3 regions of the Paraburkholderia sp. GAS199 genome follow, and region 3 is predicted to be linked to each of the others. Evidence: predicted binding sites of a transcription regulator. Region 3 holds the regulator's gene; each other region holds the start of a gene.

Region 1 (4,538 bases), on a different contig from region 3:
TCCAGCCCAGCGTACCGTGGCCGGTGTTCAGGAACAGGTTGGAAACCGGCGTGCGGCCGACGATCGGCGTGCCGTCCGGCGTCATCGGGCGCAGGCCGGTCCAGAAGCTGGCCTTCGACGTATCTCCGCCGCCCGGGAACAGATCATTCACGCACAGTTCCAGCGTGGCGCGACGTGCTTCGCGCAGCGATTTGTCGAAGCCCACGATCTCTGCCATGCCGCCGACGCGAATGCGGTCGTCGAAACGCGTGATGGCGATCTTGTACGTTTCGTCGAGCACGGTGGACACCGGCGCGGCGGCTTCGTTGACGATCGGCGCGGTGATCGAATAACCCTTGAGCGGATAAACCGGAATCTTGACGAGGCCGGACAAAAATTTTGTCGAGTAGGAACCGAGCGCGACGACGAACGAGTCCGCGCGTACCAGCTCGCTGCCGCATTGCACGCCGGCGATGCGGTCTCCCGCCATGGCGAGCGAATCGATCGGCGTGTTGTAGCGGAACTTCACGCCGAGTTCTTCGGCGAGCGCGGCGAGGCGCGTGGTGAACATCTGGCAATCGCCGGTTTCGTCGCCCGGCAGACGCAAGCCGCCCGTGAGCTTGTGCGACACCGCCGCGAGCGCCGGCTCGGCCTGTGTCAGTTCGGCAGGCGAGAGCAGTTCGTAGGGCACGTTGGCCTCTTTCAGCACCGCGATGTCTTTGGCCGCGCCTTCGAACTGCTGCTCGGTGCGGAACACCTGCAAGGTGCCGCCCGTCCGGCCTTCGTATTGGATGCCGGTTTCGGCGCGCAGCGCCTGCAGACAATCGCGGCTGTATTCGGCGAGGCGCACCATGCGGCCTTTGTTGACCGCGTAGCGCGACGACGTGCAGTTCTGCAGCATTTGCCACATCCATTGCAGCTGGAACTGCGTGCCGTCGAGGCGAATGGCGAGCGGCGCATGTTTCTGGAACATCCACTTGACGGCCTTCAGCGGCACGCCCGGCGCCGCCCACGGCGACGCGTAGCCCGGCGAGATTTGGCCCGCGTTGGCAAAGCTGGTTTCGAGTGCCGGGCCGGCTTCACGGTCGATCACGGTCACGTCGTGACCGGCGCGCGCGAGGTAATAAGCGCTCGTCACCCCTACGACGCCACTGCCCAAAACGACGACTCGCATAGCTGCTCCAGATGTTCGATAAGAGGTCGGTGGACGCCGCACTCGCCGTGTCGTTTTGCGTTCGTTCGATTGACGAGGTCTAACGCGGACTGTCCAGTGTTAACCGCTATACTATTAACAGTCAGGTAGGTTTTGTTATTGTATTTTCAAGATTTTCAGCAAAAACACCATGCGAACACAGCGCCAACCGATCCGGGCCCTCGACAAACTCGATCACAAGATCCTGCGACTCCTGCAACAGGACGGCCGGATGGCGATGAAAGACCTCGCGGAACAGGTCGGACTCTCGGTCACGCCTTGTATCGAGCGGGTCAAGCGTATGGAGCGCGACGGTGTGATTACCGGCTATCACGCGCGCGTGAATCCGGCGGAACTGGGGGCGGCATTGCTCGTGTTCGTCGAAATCACGCTGGATCACAAGAGCGGCAACATGTTCGACCAGTTCCGCCGCGAGGTGCAGAAGATTCCCGAGGTACTGGAATGCCATCTGGTGTCGGGCGATTTCGACTATCTGATCAAGGCGCGCATTGGCGAAATGGCGGACTACCGCAAGCTGCTCGGTGACATCCTGCTGCAGTTGCCGGGCGCCGTGCAGTCGAAAAGCTATGTCGTGATGGAAGAGATCAAGGAGACGCTGACCATCGCTGTCGGCGACTGAGCGGGGCCAACGGGCATTCCATTCTGAGCGTGATGGCAAGGCTCGACAAACGGCGTAAACACTGTATATTTATACAGGTAATTTGCGCCGTTTCCTTTTGCGGCGCGATCCTGTCTTGTAATTGCAAGTGCCGCCGCCGTGACCGATTCCTGCCCCGAATTTTCCATTGCACCGCCTGCGCCCAGAAAGGGGCGCGGCGCGGTCACGAATCTGCAAGGCCGCTACGAAGTCGATCAGCGCGAGGCGGTAGACGACGGCTGGCAGCCGCTTGAAGAAGACGGCGACGAGCCGAAGAAGCTACGCACGCAGGTCTTCGAAGAGCGAGCCAAAACCATACTTACGCGCAATGCGTCGCCAGATATTCCGTTCTGCGTGTCGTTGAATCCCTATCGCGGGTGCGAGCACGGCTGCATTTATTGCTTTGCGCGGCCCACCCACAGTTATCTGGGCCTGTCGCCGGGTCTCGACTTCGAAAGTCGCATCTACGCGAAAATCAACGCGCCGGAGTTGTTGCAGCACGAGCTGTCGAAGAAATCTTACGTGCCCGAGCCGATCGCGCTGGGCGTGAATACCGACGCCTGGCAGCCGGCGGAGCGGGACATGCAGATCACGCGGCGAGTCATCGAAGTGCTGAGCGAGCGGGGGCACCCGTTTGCGGCCATCACCAAGTCGTCGCTCATCGAGCGCGATCTGGATTTGCTGGCGCCAATGGCGGCGCGCGGTCAGTTCATGGCTGCCATTACCATCACCACGCTCGATGCCGAGATCGCACGTACGCTCGAACCGCGCGCGGCCACGCCGTCGCGCCGTTTGCGCACAATCCGCACGCTGAGCGAGGCGGGCATTCCCGTCGGCGTCAGCATTGCGCCGGTTATTCCGTTCGTCACGGAGCCGGACATGGAGCGCGTGCTGGAAGCATGCGCGGAGGCGGGCGCAACGAACGCGAGCTATATCGTGCTGCGTTTGCCCTGGGAAGTCGCGCCACTGTTCAAAGACTGGCTGAGTGCGCATTTCCCCGACCGCGCCGACCGCGTCATGAGCCGCGTGCGCGACATGCGCGGCGGGAAGGATTACGACTCGTCCTTTTCCACGCGAATGAAAGGCGAAGGTTTATGGGCCGACTTGCTGAAGCAGCGGTTTCATAATGCGGCGCGTCGTTTGGGATTGAATCAGCGCGATCGCGGCATTCTGGATATGTCGCATTTTCGCCGGGCCGAACCGCCGAAGCCGGCGGCCGAGCCGGCACCGGTCAACCCTCAACTAAGACTCTTCTAATGCCGCCAGCTTTACTGCGACAACGCTTTGGCGGCTTGCACCTGACTTTCGAAATAAGTCTGGAACGAAATGGCAAGGCCGGTCATGAGCAGAAACGCGCCGATCAGCAGCGAAAAAATCACGATGAAGATAACCGTCCAGCCTGAACGGCTCGTGCGCTGCGTTTGCGCGTTGAATTGCGCGTCCCACTTTTCGTCGGGGCGCAGACCGTAGACGATAGCGGCCAGAAAAGCGGCGAGTAGCGAGACTGCGCCGGGAAACACCAGCAGCCAACCGAGCATCGAAGCGCGCTCGCTTGCCACCAGCAGCATTGCGCCCGGAATGCCGATTAGCGTACCGAGCAGATGCGCCCAGCCGTAAATGTCACGCATGCCGTACAGATAGAAGCGATGCGCGCCCAGGCTGCCGAACAGAAAAGCCAGCGCGGCGGTGATGGTTTTGGATCGAAAGCGCGGAGAACTCGAAACCAGAGTGGACATGTAGGCGAGAAAGGGATGAGAGCGGGTCGAAAGGCGGACTGCATCGGCGGCAGCGGGTCGAGGCGCATTCTACGCCCGCCGGCACGCAGGCGGTCACATGCGCTAAGACCGCATCGGAATAGCGGTTCCTATATAGGCGCGTGAATTCTGAGCCGATGCGCGAGGCGGGCTCAGGGCGCCGAATAGGTGACGCGATAAACGGCACCGGCGTAATCGTCGCTAATGAGTAGCGAGCCGTCGGGCAAGGGTTGCACGTCCGCCGGTCGGCCCCAGACCGTCTCGCCAGGTTGAAGCCAGCCTTCGGCGAAGACTTCCTGGCGGGCATTGGCGCCGTTCGGATCGACGCTCACGCGTACGACGCGATAGCCCACTTTTTTGCTGCGATTCCACGAGCCGTGTTCGGCGATGAAGATGCTGTTGCGATAGGCCGCCGGGAACATCGGTCCGGTGTAGAAGCGCATGCCGAGCGCGGCCACGTGCGCGCCCAGTTTGACGACGGGTGGCGTGAACGAACTGCAGGAGCGATCTTTGCCGAACTCAGGGTCGAGCGTGTCGCCCCCGTGACAGAACGGGAAGCCGAAATCCATGCCGGCGCGCGGGGCGCGGTTGAGTTTGTCGTCGGGAACGTCGTCGCCTAACAGGTCGCGGCCGTTGTCGGTGAACCACAGGTCATGCGTTTGCGGGTGCCAGGCAAAGCCGACCGAGTTCCGGATGCCTCGCGCCACGACCTCGTAATGACTGCCGTCCGGGTCCATCCGTCCAATGAGGCCGAAGCGGTCCCGGTCTTTCAGGCAGACGTTGCAGGGCGCTCCTTGCGGAACGTAGAGCTTGCCGTCCGGGCCGAAGGCAAGAAATTTCCAGCCGTGGTGCGTCTCGGTTGGCAATTTATCGGTGACGATGACGGGCTTGGGCGGATCGTTCAGATGGGAGTCGATGGCGTCGAAACGCAAAATCTTCGAAACGGCGGAGACAT
Region 2 (4,538 bases), on a different contig from region 3:
GTGGCGACGACGAAATGCCGGTAGCGCGGCCGGAAATGCAGCAGGGCCATCAGCACGAGCGCGCTCAGCCAGACCGTAATGGAGGTGGCGGCCGCCGAGCCGAGAAAGCCCAGCCGCGGCAAACCGTAGACACCGTGGATCAGCCCGTAGTTGAGCAGGCCGTTGACCACCACGCTAACCAGCGACACCCACAGCAGCCGCTTGGCCGCGCCGATTGCCGGCAGGAACGAGCGCATCAGTCCGACGCCGATCAGGCTGCCCAGCGATCCCCAGCGCAGCACCGCCGCATATTCGCCGACGTTGTGCGCGAGCAGCGCCGGCTCGCCGAACGCCAGCAGGATGGGCGTGGCGAACGAGAGCAGGAAGAACGCCGGCACCGACAGCAGCACCGACAGCACCAGACCCGTCCAGTAGATGTGCGGCACACGCCCCTCGTTCTGCGCGCCGCGCGCGTGCGAGACGCTTACGCTGACCGAGGTCAGCACGCCCTGCAGCAACGTGACCACCACGAAGAACAGGTTGGCGCCGAGACCGCCGGCCGCGAGCGCGTCGGCGCCCAGCGAGCCGAGCAGGATCGTGTCGGTGACGCCCATGGCCATCTGCGACAACTGCGCGATCGCGAGCGGCGCGGCGAGCCTGGCGGTGTCGGCGGCGTGGCGGGTGAGGGTCGGCGGCCGGGCGGCGACCCGGGTGAAGCCGGATTGAGTCATGGAAGGGTAAGGCTCGCCGGATGCGAGCGGCGGCTGTCAGCCGGTTGTCGGTTCGATCGAAGCTGACAGCTTATTGCCTTCGTCAGGCAATGTCGATGGAGGAAGCACGATTCTGGTGCGTACTGTCCTGCGATTTTCCGGAGTCGGCGGTTGGACGCGGGCGGCGTCTCTCCGCGTATGCGCCTCGCGGTCGTCAGGCTTCGTGCACGGCAATGCGCGTGTCGCCGAGCAGCACGACCTGGCCTGCGCGGATTTTGCAGGTTTTACGCGTTTCGACACGGCCGTCGACCGTGACCGCGCCGTCGGCGACCATCATTTTCGCCGAGCCGCCGCTGTCCGCGAGACCCGTTATCTTCAGGAGATTGTGCAGTTCGACGTAGTCGCCGGTCAGGGTGAAATCGAGGTTGGGCATGGCGTTTGCACCTTCAGGCAAAGGGTTCGCATCATAAGCCACAAGCTTGCCCTGGATGAAAGTCGCGTGCGCGGGAAGATCGGCACAGGCAATTGCAAGCAGGTGTTATGCAAGTGTTATGCAATTGTCGGAAAGTGAAACGTTCCGTAACACTGGTCGTTTCTCACGATTTTCCCTCTTAAAGTGGATTCCAGCAGGAAAGCTTGCTGGTTTTCCAGTGACAGGGATGCCGGGCGCCTCACGTGAACAACGTGAATGACCGTGGAACAGCGGAACACACCACGCGCCACGATCCATCGAGCGCTCGCGACACAACAAACTTAGAGAGGATTAAGCCATGACCCAGATTCGCACACTCCTGATCGGTACCGCTTTGACCGCCTTTGCCGCTACGGCCGCCATGGCGCAAACCACCCAGCCGGACGCCGCGATGTCGGCGCAGGTTCAGGCTCCGGGCGCGGCGCCGGCCGCACCGGCCGCTCAAGGCGTGACGCCGGCACCGACCCGCCTGACGGCGTCGGGTTCGACCGATCCGCTGGTGCAGAAGCGCGACGCGAATGCTCAGGCCAACGCCGACTATCGCACGTCGAAGAAGGCATCGAAGGCGGAATTGAAGGATCAGCAGAAGGCCGCCAAGTCGCAATACAAGCAGCAGGTGCGTGACGCCAAGATCAACCAGAAGGCGGACAAGCAGACTGCCAACAACGAAATGAAGATGAACATGCAAGGTCAGGCGGGCGACCAGACCGACGGCGCGGACGTGAAGCACTAACGTGACGCACTGACACGCGCCGGCAGCGGAATCGCTCCCGTCAATCAAGGAGGTACGCATGACTCGCCAAAAATCGATGAGCAGGATCTACGCCGCGCTGATTGCCGGTTGTCTGTCGACCATGGCTTTCGCGCAGGCTAGCGACCCGGCCGCCGCGCCGGTGACGCACGCCGACAAGAAGGCCGCGAAGGAGCAATCGAAGGCCGACAAGAAGGCGTCGGTGGCGCAAGCCAAGGCCGACAAGAAAAAGACGGACGCTCAGGCCGACGCCGACAAGGCGAACGCGGACGCCAACGTGAAGGACGCCAAGAAGCAGTAAGCCGGCTGACGGCCCTCGCTGCCGAATGGAACCGTGGCCCGGTGCGCACCATGCGCCCCGGGCCATTTTCATTGGTGGGCAGGACGCCGACGTCACGCAGAAAAAAGGGTCGCTTGTCGGCGAGGGTTGTATGGATATACAGTATGCGTCGCTGTCTCCCCAACCCGGTCGAAGACTTTCTCACGCTCAATCCACTGTGCTTCCAGTCGCCGAATCTCCGCCGCCGTCCGCTTCGCCTGCATCGCCCGACGCGGCCGAGGCGGCCGACTGGCTGGCCAAGCTCAACGAAGCACAGCGCGAAGCCGTCGAATACGGCGCGGACCGTCCCGGCGAGCCGCCGGGCGCACTGCTGGTGATTGCCGGCGCGGGCTCGGGCAAGACCAACACGCTCGCGCATCGTGTCGCCAATCTGGTGGTGAAGGGCGCCGACCCGCGCCGCATCCTGCTGCTCACGTTCTCGCGCCGCGCAGCGCTCGAAATGACGCGGCGCGTCAGCCGCATCGCGGGCGCCGCGCTCGGCGCGCGAGCGGCGCTGGCGCAGGGCCTGACGTGGTCGGGTACGTTTCACAGCGTCGGCGCGCGACTGTTGCGCGAATACGCCGATCTGATCGGCCTTGCCCCCGCGTTCACCATCAACGACCGGGAAGATTCCGCCGATCTGATGAATCTGGTGCGTCACGAACTCGGTTTGTCGGCGAAGGAGCGGCGTTTCCCGGCCAAGAGCACCTGTTTTGCCATTTACTCGCGCGTGGTCAACACCGGCGCATCGCTTACCCACGTGCTGGACCAGGCGTTTCCGTGGTGTCGCGAATGGGAAGCCGATTTGCGCATGCTTTTCGCGTCGTACGTGGACGCCAAGCAGAAGCAGAGCGTGCTCGATTACGACGACCTGCTGCTGTACTGGTCGCACATGGCGGCGGAACCGGCCATTGCCGCCGATCTGTCGGCGCGCTTCGATCACGTGCTGGTGGACGAGTATCAGGACACCAACCGCCTGCAGGCGTCGATCCTGCTCGCGTTGAAGCCGGACGGCTGCGGCCTGACCGTGGTCGGCGACGACGCCCAGTCGATCTACTCGTTTCGCGGCGCCACGGTTCGCAACATTCTCGACTTTCCCTCGCACTTCGATCCGCCGGCGCGCCAGATCACGCTGGAGCGCAATTACCGTTCGACCGCGCCGATTCTGGCGGCGTCGAACGCGGTCATCGAACTCGCCAGCGAGCGCTACACCAAGAATCTCTGGACCGACACGGCGTCGGCGCAGCGCCCGCGCCTCGTCACGGTCGCCGATGAAGCGGACCAGGCGCGCTATATCGTCGAGCAGGTGCTGGAAGCGCGCGAGCAGGGCATGACGCTGAAGTCGCAGGCGGTGCTGTTTCGGGCCGCGCATCACAGTGCCGCGCTGGAGATCGAATTGACCCGGCGCAACATTCCGTTCGTGAAATTCGGCGGCCTGAAGTTTCTCGACTCGGTGCACGTCAAGGACGTGCTCGCGGTGCTGCGCTGGGCGGAGAATCCGCGCGATCGCGTCGCCGGGTTCCGGGTCGTGCAATTGCTGCCGGGCGTCGGTCCGGCAACGGCGGCCAAGGTGCTGGACGAGGTCGTGGCCCGCGCGCTCGCGGGCGAAGCGGCCGAGTTCGGTGAAAACGCCGGTCATGCGCTGGCCGCGTTCGCCCCGCCCGCGCGGGCGCAGGAAGACTGGCATCCGTTCGTCAAGCTGATGTCGAGTGTGTACGGACGGCAGACGCCATGGCCGGCCGAGTTCGAGATGGTGCGTCGCTGGTACGAGCCGCATCTGGAGCGCAATCACGAAGACGCGGCCATCCGTCATGCGGACGTGTTGCAGATGGAAAGCATCGCGGCCACGTATCCGACGCGCGAGCGCTTTCTGACCGAGTTGACGCTCGACCCGCCCGACGCCACCAGCGACGAATCCGGCGTGCCTCTGCTCGACGAAGACTATCTGATCCTCTCGACGATCCACTCCGCGAAAGGTCAGGAGTGGCGCAACGTGTTCGTGCTGAATGGCGTCGACGGCTGTATTCCGTCTGATCTGGGCACGGGCACCGAGGAGGAAATCGACGAAGAGCGGCGCCTCTTATACGTGGCGATGACGCGTGCGAAAGAGGATCTGCATATCGTCGTGCCGCAGCGTTTCTACGTGCACAACCAGACGCATATGGGCGACCGTCACGTGTGGGCGTCGCGCACGCGTTTCATTCCGGCGCATCTGATGCCGCTGTTCGATGCCTACGCGTGGCCGCGCGTGCCGGTGCCGAGCGCGCCCACGGCTACGGGGCTGGCCGCCGCGGCGCGCGCGAAGCT
Region 3 (4,538 bases):
AAACTGTCCGATCCAGCCGTTGCCCGCATACACCGCCGCGAGCGAAATGCCGGCTACGGAAGTGGGCAACGCGAACGGCAAATCGACCACGGCGTCGACGATCCGCTTGAACGGGAACGTGTAGCGCACCAGCACCCACGCGACGAGAAAGCCGAACACCGCGTTGATCAGCGCGCCGCCAAGCGCGGAGAAAAACGTCAGGCGATACGAGGCCAGCACGCGCGGCGACGTGACGGCGCGCACGAACTGGCTCCAGTCGAGCGTCGCGGTCTTGAGGAAGGTCGCCGCAAGCGGAATCAGCACCACGAGGCTCAGATAAGCCACCGTGATGCCGAGTGTCAGGCCAAAACCGGGCAAGGCGCTCGGTTTTCGGAAGGTCAACGTCGTCATGCTGGGTACTCTTCAGGGTTGAGGCCGGCGGCTCTTTTCTGGCCGCCTGGCTAGCCGGAAAGCGCGCTCGATGGGCGCGCTTTCCGGTCGGGTGAAACAGGTGCAGCTATCGTGACGTCAGTGTTTATTGCGGCGAATAGATCGAATCGAACACGCCGCCGTCGGCAAAGTGGGTCTTCTGCGCGTTGGCCCAGCCGCCGAACGAGTCGTCCACCGTGTACAGCTTCAGCTTCGGAAACTTGGCGGTCAGATCGGCCGGCACCTTGTTCGAACGCGGACGGTAGAAGTTCTTCGCGGCAATCTCCTGACCCTGCTCGCTATACAGAAAGTTCAGATAAGCCTCGGCCAGCTTGCGCGTGCCGTGTTTGTCGACCACCTTGTCGACCACCGCGACCGGCGGCTCGGCCAGAATGCTCACCGACGGCACCACGATCTCGAACTTGTCCGGACCGAACTCCTTCAGCGACAGGAACGCTTCGTTTTCCCATGCGATCAGCACGTCGCCGATTCCGCGCTGCACGAAGCTGGTGGTCGCGCCGCGCGCGCCCGAATCGAGCACGCCCGCGTTCTTGTAGAGCTTGCCGACGAATTCCTTGGCCTTCTGGTCGTTGCCGCCCGGCAGATGTTCCGCGTACGCCCATGCCGCCAGGTAGTTCCAGCGCGCGCCGCCCGAGGTCTTCGGATTCGGCGTGACGATCGACACGCCCGGCTTGACCAGATCGTCCCAGTCCTTGATGTGCTTCGGGTTGCCCTTGCGCACCAGAAACACGATCGTCGACGTGTACGGCGACGCGTTGTCCGGCAGACGCTTCTGCCAGCCCTTGTCGATCAGACCTTTGCTCGCCAGCGCGTCGATGTCGTAGGCCAGCGCCAGCGTCACCACGTCTGCCTGCAGGCCGTCGAGCACCGAGCGGGCCTGCGCGCCCGAGCCGCCGTGCGACTGCTTGAAGGTGATGGTCTCGCCCGTCTTCGCCTTCCATTCCTTGCCGAATGCCTGGTTGACGTCCTGATACAGCTCGCGCGTCGGGTCGTACGAAACGTTCAGCAATGTCGTGTCGGCCGCCTGAGCCTGCGCCACGACGCCCAACGCCGCAGCCGTGCCGAGAGCGAGCGTCGCGATGAGTTTTCTGGTCTTGCCTGCCAGCCCCGTGCCTTGATGATTCATGCCAACTTTCTCCGCGTGGTAGTCCGCTAAAACAGCGTGTGGTGTTCTTTTGCGTCGCGGTCACGTGCACATGAGCTGCAACTGGAGGCCAGTCTATCGAAGCGCTTTCATCATTAAAAATAATGTTTCTTCATTCTTTAATACGCAAAAGTGGTAATGACGGCCAGATAAGGCGTTGCGGCACAAAAACGGATGCTGGAGCGTCGATTTGGGGCGCTGGAACGCCACCCCGAGCCACGAACTTAAAGTAATGCTTGAATTGCGCGGAATACTGTATAAAAATACAGTCACCTGTTCATACATACAGTGGCGACATGACCAAACTCACCGCACGACAACAGCAGGTTTTCGATCTGATCCGCCGGGCCATCGAACGCACTGGCTTTCCGCCCACCCGCGCGGAAATCGCCGCCGAGCTGGGTTTCAGCTCGGCTAATTCGGCGGAGGAACATCTGCGCGCGCTTGCTCGCAAAGGTGTGATCGAGCTTGCCGCCGGCGCTTCGCGCGGCATCCGGCTGCTTTCCAATCCGGAAGACGCGCCGCATCAGTTCACGCTGCCGCACGCCAGCATCATGCAGTTGTCACTGCCGCTGATCGGCCGGGTGGCGGCAGGTAGCCCGATCCTCGCGCAGGAACATATCGCGCAGCACTACGCCTGCGACCCGGCGCTGTTTTCGAGCAAGCCCGACTACCTGCTGAAGGTGCGCGGCCTCTCCATGCGCGACGCCGGCATTTTCGACGGCGACCTGCTCGCCGTGCAGAAGAAGAGCGAAGCCAAAGACGGCCAGATCATCATCGCCCGTCTTGGCGACGACGTGACGGTCAAGCGCCTGAAGCGCCGGCCGAACGGTCTCGAGCTGATCGCCGAGAACCCCGATTATGAAAACATCTTCGTTGAAACCGGCAGTGCGGAGTTCGCACTGGAGGGCATCGCCGTCGGGCTGATCCGCCCGGGCGAGTTCTGAAAGTCCGCTGGTTCGCCGAGCCAAAGCCGTCACAACGTTGAATCGCCTGGAGAGACTCATGGAACGCCTTGCCCGCCTGCTGCCTTTTCGCCAGTTCGGTCGTCTGCGCCATTTGCGCAAGCTGGTGCCTTGCTCGTTGATCGAGGCGTCGTCCGCGTCCGTCACGCCATCGCTGTTCGACGAGCCGGCCGGCAACGCCGACCTGCACGGCCTGCCGTCATCGTTGCCGGCTTTTGCACGCGTCTCGCTGAACTCGGGGCTGAATACGGCCGAGCCCGCACGTCGCGCACCGGTGCGCGTCTATCACGGGCCGTCGCGGCTCATCATGGTCGGCACGGTCGACGCGGTGTGCCGCATGATCGATCGCTGCATCGCCGAGGAAGCGAACGTACACGGCGCGGTGTTCGAGGCGTAACAGAATTTACAGGTCTCCCTTACTCCGCAAGTCGTGCTCGGGATCGTTTTCGTGTGGCCGCTGTCCACCCTAGATCACACCTGATGGAGAGCACCACTCGATGGCAGTTCCAACACGCACGCGGCGCAGCACAACACGGCCGCTGATCGTCACACTAATCGTGATTGCGGTCATTGCCGCACTGGGCTTCGCTTACGCCACGCCGTACATCGCGCTGAACAATCTCAAACGCGCGGCCGACGCGCGCGATGCTCCGACCGTCAACGAATACGTCGACTTTCCCGCTTTGCGCGAGAGCCTGAAGCAACAGGTGTCGGGCTTATTGACGCGTCGGCTCGACGCGCATAGCAATGGCAATCCATTGGCCGCAATCGGCGCCATGATCGGCGTTGCGTTGATCGGACCGCTGGTGGATGCGTATGCAACGCCCGATGGCGTGGCCGCGCTGTTGAACGGCATGCCGCCGCGTGGCAATCCGGGCGAACGTCCGCCCGTCCCGCCTGCCGCTGCTAACTCGCCGGGGGCGCCGCAACCCGATACGCCGCAGCAAGCGGCGCCGGCAACACCTGCTGCGGGCAATTCAAACGGTAACGCCAACGGCAATCCCGAGCCCGCCGCGCCACAACAGCCGCCGCAAACCACGGCTGCCTATCGCGGACTCAACGAGTTCGTGGTCACCTATCAGCATGGCGCCGGCGACGCACGTTACGCCGCAATCTTTCAGCGCGAAGGTTTGTTCACCTGGAAACTCGCCGCGGTCGACCTGAACACGCCATGAGGCACGCGCCGGGCAAACGCCCGTCGTAGTCCAAAGCCCGGGGAATCGGGCCGCATGCATCGAACATGCGGCTCGCCATCAGGCAGCGGCCTGCTGCTGTTCCTGCGCCGACGAACACGCCACCAGAATGCTGCACGAAACCCGGTCGAGCAGCGGCGTATTGCCTGCGCCCATCCACCAGCGCGACAGGCCGGTTCGGCAGCGATGCCCCACCACCACCAGATCGACGTGCAGTTCGTTGGCAAGATTGGCGATTTCGTCGATGGGATGACCGAAGGCGAAATGCCCCTGCGCACTGACGCCGCGTTCGGTCAGCCAGTCCACGCCTTCCTGCAGGATGTCACGCGCGGTCTTCTCGAAACTGCCGCATGCGACGTCGGTCAGCAGGCCTGCGCTTTGCGCGATGCTAGAACGCATATCCACCACCGAGAGCAGGTGCGTTTCCGCTTTCAGGTCCATCGCCAGATCGGCGCCGCAACGTAGCGCTTTGCGCCCCTCGCGCGAGCCGTCGTAGCACAACAGGATTTTCTGGTAGCTCGCCATGATTTTCTCCCCTAGCGCGAAGTGCGCGGTTTGAATGAATCATGGTGCGCCGCAATTCAGCTTGCAAGGGATGGAAAACGCCAGGTCTGCCCGAATTCGGTGCGCGCACGGGCAAGACCCTGGCAAACCCGATGCGGCGGCGCAAGAAAGCCGCGCGGCCACGGGTTGCACAACCCGCCCTGCGTTGGGGGATAGCCTGGAATAAGCCGCCTTCCCGGCAAATCACGTCTTTTCGAGGAGCGTTGATTGATCCATGTGAACGCTGGCGAGTGCTTTGGTCTG

The links. The regulator LexA, encoded in region 3, represses DNA repair genes until DNA is damaged. The targets are predictions, from matches to a motif close to ACTGTATNNNNATACAGT.
Region 1: a site for LexA is predicted at 1,872-1,889, ahead of P3T18_RS24520 (PA0069 family radical SAM protein). Genes of this name have one in related genera too.
Region 2: a site for LexA is predicted at 2,339-2,356, ahead of P3T18_RS24720 (ATP-dependent helicase). Genes of this name have one in related genera too.

What each region holds. Positions count from the first base shown of each region.
Region 1 covers NZ_JBNDMM010000007.1:18,412-22,949, forward strand. Annotated here, with positions in the region: gene P3T18_RS24510 (D-amino acid dehydrogenase) at 1-1,153, opposite strand, end outside; gene P3T18_RS24515 (Lrp/AsnC ligand binding domain-containing protein) at 1,323-1,811, shown strand; gene P3T18_RS24520 (PA0069 family radical SAM protein) at 1,950-3,086, shown strand; gene P3T18_RS24525 (NINE protein) at 3,098-3,565, opposite strand; gene P3T18_RS24530 (PQQ-dependent sugar dehydrogenase) at 3,736-4,538, opposite strand, start outside.
Region 2 covers NZ_JBNDMM010000007.1:59,022-63,559, forward strand. Annotated here, with positions in the region: gene P3T18_RS24700 (MATE family efflux transporter) at 1-710, opposite strand, end outside; gene P3T18_RS24705 (RNA-binding S4 domain-containing protein) at 904-1,122, opposite strand; gene P3T18_RS24710 (hypothetical protein) at 1,460-1,894, shown strand; gene P3T18_RS24715 (hypothetical protein) at 1,953-2,213, shown strand; gene P3T18_RS24720 (ATP-dependent helicase) at 2,410-4,538, shown strand, end outside.
Region 3 covers NZ_JBNDMM010000004.1:388,364-392,901, reverse strand. Annotated here, with positions in the region: gene cysT (sulfate ABC transporter permease subunit CysT) at 1-390, opposite strand, end outside; gene P3T18_RS18675 (sulfate ABC transporter substrate-binding protein) at 515-1,555, opposite strand; gene lexA (transcriptional repressor LexA) at 1,870-2,520, shown strand; gene P3T18_RS18665 (hypothetical protein) at 2,579-2,935, shown strand; gene P3T18_RS18660 (DUF2939 domain-containing protein) at 3,036-3,713, shown strand; gene P3T18_RS18655 (universal stress protein) at 3,792-4,256, opposite strand.